DNA from 2 places in the Streptomyces sp. NPDC059740 genome. Region 1 is predicted to be linked to the other one. Evidence: riboswitches for the same ligand, from Rfam matches in the RefSeq annotation. Region 1 holds a riboswitch; the other holds the start of a gene.

The links. A riboswitch is a leader RNA that binds a small molecule or an ion and turns the genes downstream of it on or off. The one in region 1 is predicted to bind cyclic di-AMP.
Region 2: it holds a riboswitch for cyclic di-AMP, as region 1 does, so the genes downstream of both, ACFV3R_RS31895 (M23 family metallopeptidase) here and ACFV3R_RS24220 (transglycosylase family protein) in region 1, are expected to answer to the same signal.

The regions. Positions count from the first base shown of each region.
Region 1 covers NZ_JBHWGP010000025.1:41,040-45,387, forward strand. The annotation lists gene ACFV3R_RS24215 (transglycosylase family protein) at 175-1,188, shown strand; cyclic di-AMP (ydaO/yuaA leader) riboswitch at 1,409-1,618, shown strand; gene ACFV3R_RS24220 (transglycosylase family protein) at 1,626-2,264, shown strand; gene eno (phosphopyruvate hydratase) at 2,873-4,156, shown strand; gene ACFV3R_RS24230 (septum formation initiator family protein) at 4,313-4,348, shown strand, end outside.
Region 2 covers NZ_JBHWGP010000052.1:3,288-7,635, reverse strand. The annotation lists gene ACFV3R_RS31895 (M23 family metallopeptidase) at 377-1,591, opposite strand; cyclic di-AMP (ydaO/yuaA leader) riboswitch at 1,817-1,952, opposite strand; gene ACFV3R_RS31890 (PP2C family protein-serine/threonine phosphatase) at 2,413-3,852, opposite strand; gene ACFV3R_RS31885 (TetR/AcrR family transcriptional regulator) at 4,147-4,348, opposite strand, start outside.

The sequences.
Region 1 (4,348 bases):
GCCCGCTGCCGGGCCGTCACCCCGACGGTGACGGCCCGTTCCCGGGCGGCCGGGCCCTGGTGACAGTTTGTCAACAGCGTGACCCGGACGTGATCTGGGCTACACCGACTTGAGACCGGCGGGCCGCCCGGCTACCTTCACGCGGACATCACAAGCCGCTCGAAAGGCAAGCACATGCGCACCGGGAACGGCCGACACCGACGCCCCCGCCAGGCTCCGGCCCTCTTCGTCACGGCCTCAGTCACCGGCGCGGGCATCGCACTGCCGCTGCTGGCAGCCGGGGGCGCGCACGCCGCCGACGTCTCCACCTGGGACCGGGTCGCCCAGTGCGAGAGCGGCGGTGAGTGGAGCGCCGACCCGGGCGACGGCCACTACGGCGGCCTGAGTCTCACCAGGGAACTCTGGCGCAGCTTCGGGGGCACCACCTATGCGCCCCGCCCCGACCTGGCCAGCCGGTCGCAGCAGATAACCGTCGCCGAGGCGATCCTGGCGGCCCAGGGCCCGGACGCCTGGACCACCTGTGCCCGGGACGCACACCTGGAGCGCGGCGACGTCCCGGCCGACGTCGACCCCGGCCTGCCGCTGCCCGGCCGGGCGCCCGCCGCCACCGACTCCACCGGTTCCGGCCAGGGCTCCGACCCGTCCGCCCCCTCCGCCTCCGGCAGTACCTCCGCCGACCACGAGGACGCCACGGACGGCCCGGCTGCCGGCGACTCCGCCGCCGGTGACTCCATTGCCGACGACCCGTCCGGTTCCGGTCGGGACGGCGAGGCGGACGCGACCTCCCCGGCGCCGGCCCCGTCCGCCACCCACGGGGACGAGCACGGGAGTGCGGAGGCCTCCGCCGGTGACGGGGCCACGGCCGCCGCAGACGGCGCCGCCGGCAACCGGCAGGGGGAGAAGGCCGGCCGTCACCGGGGCGCGCCCGACCCGTCCGAAGGTAACGGTGAGGTAACGAAGCCTGTGCGCGGGCAGGGTGACGCCGCGGCCTCCCGCGGTGGTGCGGACGGGCGCGGGGCGCGGGGCGACGGTTCCTACACGGTCCGGACCGGTGACAACCTCTCAGTGATCGCGGACGCGCACCGGGTGGACGGCGGCTGGCAGGGTCTCTACGACGCCAACCGGTCCGTCGTGGGCGCCGATCCGGACCTCATCCTGCCCGGGCAGCAGCTCCGGCTCGACAGCTGACAAGGGGGCTTTTCGGCGGGTGTGACTGTTTTGCCGAATGTGAGACATGCCTCTCATCCTGCCCTGCTCGCACCTCCTGTCCTGCTCTCGCCGTGCCCGGCCCACCTGCGGAGATAGGTCGGTCAAGTGATCAAAAAGGCCCAACTGTGGTGCATGAGCGCCATTTGAACACCCCAGGGATGTGTGTTTACGGTCGTGACCGCTCGCCGATGGCGGGCTCTCCTGGCGCTCGCCGAATCCTGCCGGCGTCCGGAGAAAGCAGACGCGCAAGCGCCGTAGGCAGGAGCGGGGGACCCAGGTAGGCGCCGCCCCTCCACGAGCACCACGGAGGGACCGGCTAGGGGTGAAGCCGCGCGATCTCCAGCGCGGCCGGGCAACTCACACGGCCCGAACCCGACAGCTCACCTCGCAGGCGTCGGTGAGGAAGTACGTCAACGATGCTGAACCTCAGGAACAGGCACCGTCGTCCGTCCAAGGCCGTCCGGGTCGCCACGCTCGCCGGCGTCGCCGGTGCCGCGGTGGCCGTCCCGATGATGGGCGCCACCAACGCCTCCGCAGCCACCGTCTCGCAGTGGGACAAGGTCGCCCAGTGCGAGTCCGGCGGCAACTGGCACATCAACACCGGCAACGGCTACTACGGCGGCCTCCAGTTCAACAACTCCTCCTGGGCCGCGGCCGGCGGCACCCAGTACGCCTCGCGCGCCGACCTGGCCACCAAGGACCAGCAGATCGCCGTCGCCGAGAAGCTTCTCGCCCAGCAGGGTCCGGGCGCCTGGTCCTGCGCCAGCGCCGGCGGCCTGACCCAGGGCGGCCCCCAGGCCGACGTGAACCCCTCCGGCTCCAGCACCCCGCAGCCCCAGCAGCAGGGCACCTCGACCGACGGCCAGAAGTCCGAGAAGCCCGTCCAGACGCCGAAGTCCGCCCCGAACGGCAACTACACCGTCAAGAAGGGCGACACCCTGGCGAAGATCGCCAAGGCTCACGGCGTGTCCTGGAAGAAGGTCTACGGGGACAACAAGTCCGTCATCGGCGGCAACCCCAACCTGATCATCCCCGGCCAGAAGCTCCACGTCTGAGCCCCGGCCCCCCGCCGCGGCACCCGCTCCGTTCCGCGTCACCGGACGTCCCCCCGGTGACGCGGAGCCCGGACGGGCCGCGGGTCTGCGGGTGCGGACCGTCCGCCGGGCCCGCCCCCGCCGTGTGAGACCGCCCCGCCGACGTGTCGCCCCCCGGACGCGTTCGGCGGGGCTCACGTCGTTCCGGCGGGTCCGGACGGTGTCGGCGGCTGCTGCCGGCGGACGGCCGGGCCCGCCCTCACGGCTGCTCGCGGGACGGTCCGTGGCGCCCGCCGAGGCCGAAAAGAGCCGTCGGCGCCCACCCGGGTGTGCGTCGGGGAAGCGGGCATGGCTGAATGAGAGGCGGCGTCGCCAGGGCTGTCGGCGCTGCGGCCGACGGGTGTCCGTGGCGGTGCAGGCGCTCACAGCCCCTCATCTCTGTCCCCTTCGCCCAGTTTTCCCGTAAAGCGAACAAGCGCGGGATCTACGGGTAATAGGCCGCGTATGGCCATGTATCAACCGGTAACCGCCGTTTTTCTGTCCTCGGCCAACGGGCCGTGGAGCGGGGAAGCGACCCCGGGCCGTTAGGCTCGGGGGGCAGAAACCACGTCACCCACGAAGGAGACAACGTGCCGTCCATCGACGTCGTCGTAGCTCGCGAGATCCTCGACTCGCGAGGCAACCCCACGGTCGAGGTCGAGGTCGGCCTCGACGACGGCTCCACCGGCCGTGCCGCCGTGCCCTCCGGTGCCTCCACCGGCGCCTTCGAGGCCATCGAGCTGCGTGACGGCGACGCCAACCGCTACGGCGGCAAGGGTGTCGAGAAGGCCGTCCTCGCCGTGATCGAGCAGATCGGCCCGGAGCTCGTCGGCTACGACGCGACCGAGCAGCGCCTCATCGACCAGGCCATGTTCGACCTGGACGCCACCGACAACAAGGGCTCGCTGGGCGCCAACGCGATCCTCGGCGTCTCCCTGGCCGTGGCCCACGCCGCCTCCGAGGCCAGCGACCTGCCGCTGTTCCGCTACCTCGGCGGTCCCAACGCGCACGTGCTGCCCGTCCCGATGATGAACATCCTCAACGGCGGCTCGCACGCCGACTCCAACGTGGACATCCAGGAGTTCATGATCGCGCCGATCGGCGCCGAGTCGTTCTCCGAGGCGCTGCGCTGGGGCGCCGAGGTCTACCACACGCTGAAGAAGGTCCTCAAGGGCCGCGGCCTGTCCACCGGTCTGGGCGACGAGGGCGGCTTCGCCCCCAACCTCGGCTCCAACCGCGAGGCGCTCGACCTCATCCTGGAGGCCATCCAGGAGGCCGGTTACACCCCCGGCCAGGACATCGCGCTGGCGCTGGACGTCGCCGCCTCCGAGTTCTACAAGGACGGCGTCTACGAGTTCGAGGGCAAGCAGCGCACCGCCGCCGAGATGAGCGACTACTACGCCGAGCTCGTCGCCGCCTACCCGCTGGTCTCCATCGAGGACCCGCTGTTCGAGGACGACTGGGCCGGCTGGAAGACCATCACCGACCAGCTCGGCAGCAAGGTCCAGCTCGTGGGCGACGACCTGTTCGTCACCAACCCCGAGCGCCTGGCCCGCGGCATCGAGGAGGGCTCCGCCAACGCCCTCCTGGTCAAGGTCAACCAGATCGGTTCGCTGACCGAGACCCTGGACGCCGTCGAGCTGGCCCAGCGCAACGGCTTCAAGTGCATGATGTCCCACCGCTCCGGCGAGACCGAGGACGTCACCATCGCCGACCTGGCCGTCGCCACCAACTGCGGCCAGATCAAGACCGGCGCCCCGGCCCGTTCCGAGCGCGTCGCCAAGTACAACCAGCTCCTGCGCATCGAGGAGATCCTCGACGACGCCGCGGTCTACGCCGGCCGCTCCGCGTTCCCGCGCTTCAAGAACGCCTGACGACCCGCCCCGCCCCGCCCGGCGCCCACCGCCCGCCGGGACCCGGGGTGAGCGAGCCGTGAGAAGGTCCAGCGTCCCCGGTGACGGTCGTCGTACCGTTACCGGGGACGCTGCGTCATTCCGGGGCGGCCGACACCACGAGGATGGGGAGGCGACGTGCCCGCGGACCGGTTCCCGACCGCCATCCGGCTC
Region 2 (4,348 bases), on a different contig from region 1:
TCGCCCCCCGGCCGGGACGCGGGAGGGCTGCCCGGGCGCGGGAGGACTGCGGAGCGCTGGGCGGGAACAGGCCGTCCCCGGCGCGCGGCCCACCACGAGCGCCCCACCGACTCCTGCTCGGAGCGTGCCAAGTCACCGTGTGCCCCCACACGTCACTCCGGGCCTCCGGACGCCACCACGCGCACCCGGACCGTCACCCCCGGCCCCCGGACGCCACCACGCACCGGGTTCGTCGCCCCTGGCCCGCGGACGTCACCACCTGCCCGGGTTCGCCGCCCCTGGGCCCGGACGCCGTCGCCGGCCACCGGACGTCACCGTGAGCCACCGGACGTCACCGTGAGCCTCCGGACGGCGCCCGCAGGCCCTCCCGGTGCCGTCAGACCTCGAGTCCGTGGGCGCGCAGCCACGGCATGGGGTCGATCGGGTCGCCGCCGCCCGGCCGGACCTCAAGGTGCAGGTGGGGGCCGGTGACGTTGCCGGTCGCACCCACCCGGCCGATGACGTCGCCGGTGTTGACGTGGCCCGAGGTGCGCACCATGGAGGACATGTGGCAGAACCACAGCTCGGTGCCGTCGTCGAGGGTCAGCACGATGCGGTAGCCGTAGGAGCCGGCCCAGCCCGCGGAGGTGATGGTGCCGGAGTGGACGGCCTTGATGGGCGTACCGGTGGGGACGGCGAAGTCCTGGCCGGTGTGGTCGGCCGACCACATGTCACCCGCCTGGCCGAATCCGGCGGTGAGGGTGTAACCGGTGACGGGCAGCCGGTAGCTGCGGGCGAGGGCGGCGAGGCGCTTCTTCTCGGCCTCGTGGCGGGCCTTCTCCTCGGCTGCCTTCTGCTCCTTCTCGGCCTTGGCCCGGTCGGCCTCGGCGTCGGCCGCCGCCTGCTTGAGCGCGGTCTGCCGGAGGGACTCCTGGTCCTCCTGCTCGCCCTCGTCGCGCTGCTGCTCCGCCTGCTGGAGGATGCGGGCGCGCAGGGCCTCCCCCGCGTGCGCGGTGTCCGAGCCCTGTGTGGCGTCGTGCCCGAGCGGGGCGGCGGAGTGGGCGGTGTCGGCCTGGACGGCGGTGGTGCCCGGGCCGCCGGTGACGTGGTCGGTGGCGTGGTCGTCGCCGGAGAGCATGCCGCCGACGACCGGAAGCGCGGAGGCGTCGGGCAGGTGGGCGGCCACGTCGTGGGCGAGGGAGCCGACGTCGGCCAGGGCTATGGAGACCGGCGGCTTCTCGTCGGCGCTCGCCATGCCCCCGGCACCGACAGCGGCGATGACGCCGACGCCCAGCACGGTGCTGCTGCGGGCGAGGCCCCCGCCGCGCTGTCTGACGACGCGGTGGCGGCCGCGGAGCGGAGCGCCCGCCTCCTCCTCGCCCGGGTTCCAGGCGCCCTCGCCGGGGTTCCAGGCGTTGTCGCCAGGGTTCCAGGCGCCCTCGCCGGCGTTCCACGCGCTCTCGTCCGGGTTCCAGGTCCCCGCGCCGGTGTCCCGGGCGTTCCCGCCCGGATGCGCAGCGCCCTGCCCCGCGGTCCAGGCAGCCTCGCCGGCGTTCCAGGCGCCCGTGCCCGCCTCCCAGGTGTCCGCTCCGGTCGTCGGTGCGGCCGGCACCGCGGTGTCGTCGAGGGGGTGGCGGCCGGTGGCCGGTGCCTCGGGGGAGCCGGTGGCCGGGGCGACGAGGGGGATGCCTGCGCCGAGGGTGACGCCTGCCGCGTCGACGCTCGCTGCCGTGCCGACGACCACGGGCGGGAGGTTTCCGGTGCCACCCGGCACGGCGGTCTGGGGGTGGGGGGCGAGGCCGGAGGTGGACCTGTTGAACGCCACGGAGGCGCACTCCTTTCCTTCCTTCGCGCCTACCGGGTTAGCTGACGGGTTCGGAGCAGGAAGGTCTCCTACGGATGCCCGGGGAGGGCGCCCGATTCACCCCACGGTGGTGGTTCCCCGGTTCCTGGCGCGGTGGCGACCGGCCGCGGGCGGGAGGGCTCGCGGCTGCCGCTCCGCCCGTCAGGCCACCGCGGGTGGGACGGGGAACCAGGCGCACGGAATGCGCGGTTCCGCGTCGGTGGCGGGGCCTGACGGGCGGTGCGACGTGCGTCGGTGCACTGCGCCGGTGGATTCGGCGGTGCCGCGCGGAGCCGCCTCGGTAGGCGGCGGGGACGACCGCGCTGCGTTATCGGACAGTAATCTAATCAGCCCTGAGATTCCAAGCCTTGGGCACACCTGTTCCACAACTCCCCTACACCCGGACCCCCCGCAAATGCCCCATGTGGCGATGAACCAGGGCGTAAGTCCGGGCTTTCAGTAAACCCCTGCCGCAGTGATCGTGTAAGAGTCGTTATCCGGCCGGCGACGGCACGGTGACGCTTGGTCAGCCCTTGAAGGCGGGCCCCTCCGTAGGCGTCGCCCCCTCAGGAAGCCCCCCGGACGGGACGTCACTCCGGCGCCGTCCCGCCCCGCTCCTCCAGCCCGTCACCCGCGGAGTCGTCCCCGGCACCGGCGGACCCGCCGACCAACCGGCCGCCCGGCCCGCTGCCGGGCCCGTCTCCTGACCGGCGGTCGACCCGGCCCCCGGGCCCGCCGTCCGCCCGCCCCTCCACCCCTTCCTCAACCCCGCCGTCCGCCCCGCCCCCCGCCGCGGAGCCCGCCACGCCGTTCTCCCGCCGCGCCCTCTCCCCCTCGGCCTCGCCCGGGCCGCGTCGTCGCACTGCCAGCAGGGCCATGTCGTCGGCCGTCTCCCCGCGGGTGTGCTCGGCGACGTCCGCGACGAGGGCAGCCAGCAGCTCCTCGGGGGAGTCGAAGACCCGGCCGCCCAGTCGCCGCACCGGGTCGTAGAACTCGCCGGCCGCGTTCCTGGCCTCGGTGACGCCGTCGGTGAACAGCAGCAGGGTGGCGCCCGGGGGGAAGTCGGTCTCGTCGGCCCGGTCGGGCCAGCCGGCCACCTCGCTCATCCCCAGCGGCAACGCGGGAGAGGCGGGGGTGACCTCACGCAGCGCCCCGTGCGCCTCGATGACCAGGGGCGGCGGGTGCCCCCGGTTGACCACGCGCAACCCGACCCGGGCGTCCGCGGGGTACTCGGCCAGTACCGCGGTGGTGAACCCCTCGAACTGGTCCAGCCCCTCCCGGCGGCTGCCCTCCCGCTGCAGGGCGCGTTCCAGGCGTCCCGCCACCGCCTCCAGCGAGGCCTCCTGCTCCGCGGCCTCCCGGAACGCACCGATGACGATGACGGCGGCCTCCACCGCCTCCATGCCCTTGCCCCGGACGTCACCCATGATCAGCCGCACGCCGTGCGGGGTGTCCTGGACGGCGTAGAGGTCACCGCCGATCCGCGCGTCGGCCTGGGCCGCCACATAGCGCGCCGCCACCGCCAGGGCGCCGATCCGCTCAGGAGGCGTGGGCAGCAGCGCCCGCTGCGCGGCTTCGGCGATGTCCCGTACCGAGGCCAGGCGCGCGTCGCCCAACCGGACGATGCGGTTGATGCCCAGCGCCAGCACGCTGACCAGGAGCACGGTGAGGATCTCGGCGACCAGTTCTTCCACCTGCCGCCGCCCCTGCAGGCCGAGGCGGAGCGAGACGGCCGTGATGGACGCCACCGCCGCCGCCGCGATCGCGCCGGTCGCCCGCAGGCGGTAGAAGGCCGCGGCGACCAGCGGCGCGCCGGCGAAGAGCGGGGCGGCCGTCCAGCTCCGGGGCGTGACCAGGTCGAAGGCGACGCCGCCGACCACCATCGCCACGGGGAGCCAGAGCGCCACCCACCGCCACAAGGGCGAGAGCCGCTCATGGCGCCCCTGGTTCTCCAGGTCGGTGCGGCGCCGTCGGCGCCTGGCCCGGCCCGCACCGCGGCCGCCGCTCCGCCCACCGCCTCGACGCACCACACCGGTCCCTTTCCGTGTCCCCGCCGGACGGCCGGCCCGCCGGGCCCGCTCCTCGCGGCCTCGGCGCCTGCCGCGTCCGGCGGTGGGGGCACCGGACGCGCTGACCGCGCACGCATCGACCTTTCGGACATACGTTACATACATGGCCAGGGCGGGGCGGGTGTCGCGCGGCGGGACCGGGCACGGCGTCCCCCGCCCCCCGCCCCGGCACCGCCGGCGGCAACCCACCCCACCGAGCGCGGCGCAGGCGGCGGATGAGGGGGCCCGCGGGTGAGGGCGGCCGGCAGTGGACGGTCAGCCAGCGGCCGGCGGCTGCGGACCTGCGCGGCGGTCGGGGGTGCGGAGGTAGGCGAGGGCCATGTCGCTGAGCTGGTCGGCGTACCAGTCCCACCCCGCCTCGTCCGCGGGGCGGTCGGAGCGTGCGGCGGTGTGGACGCAGGCGCCGATGAGGGTGCGGGCCATGGCATCCAGTGCCGACCGCGGGTCCGTGCGGCGG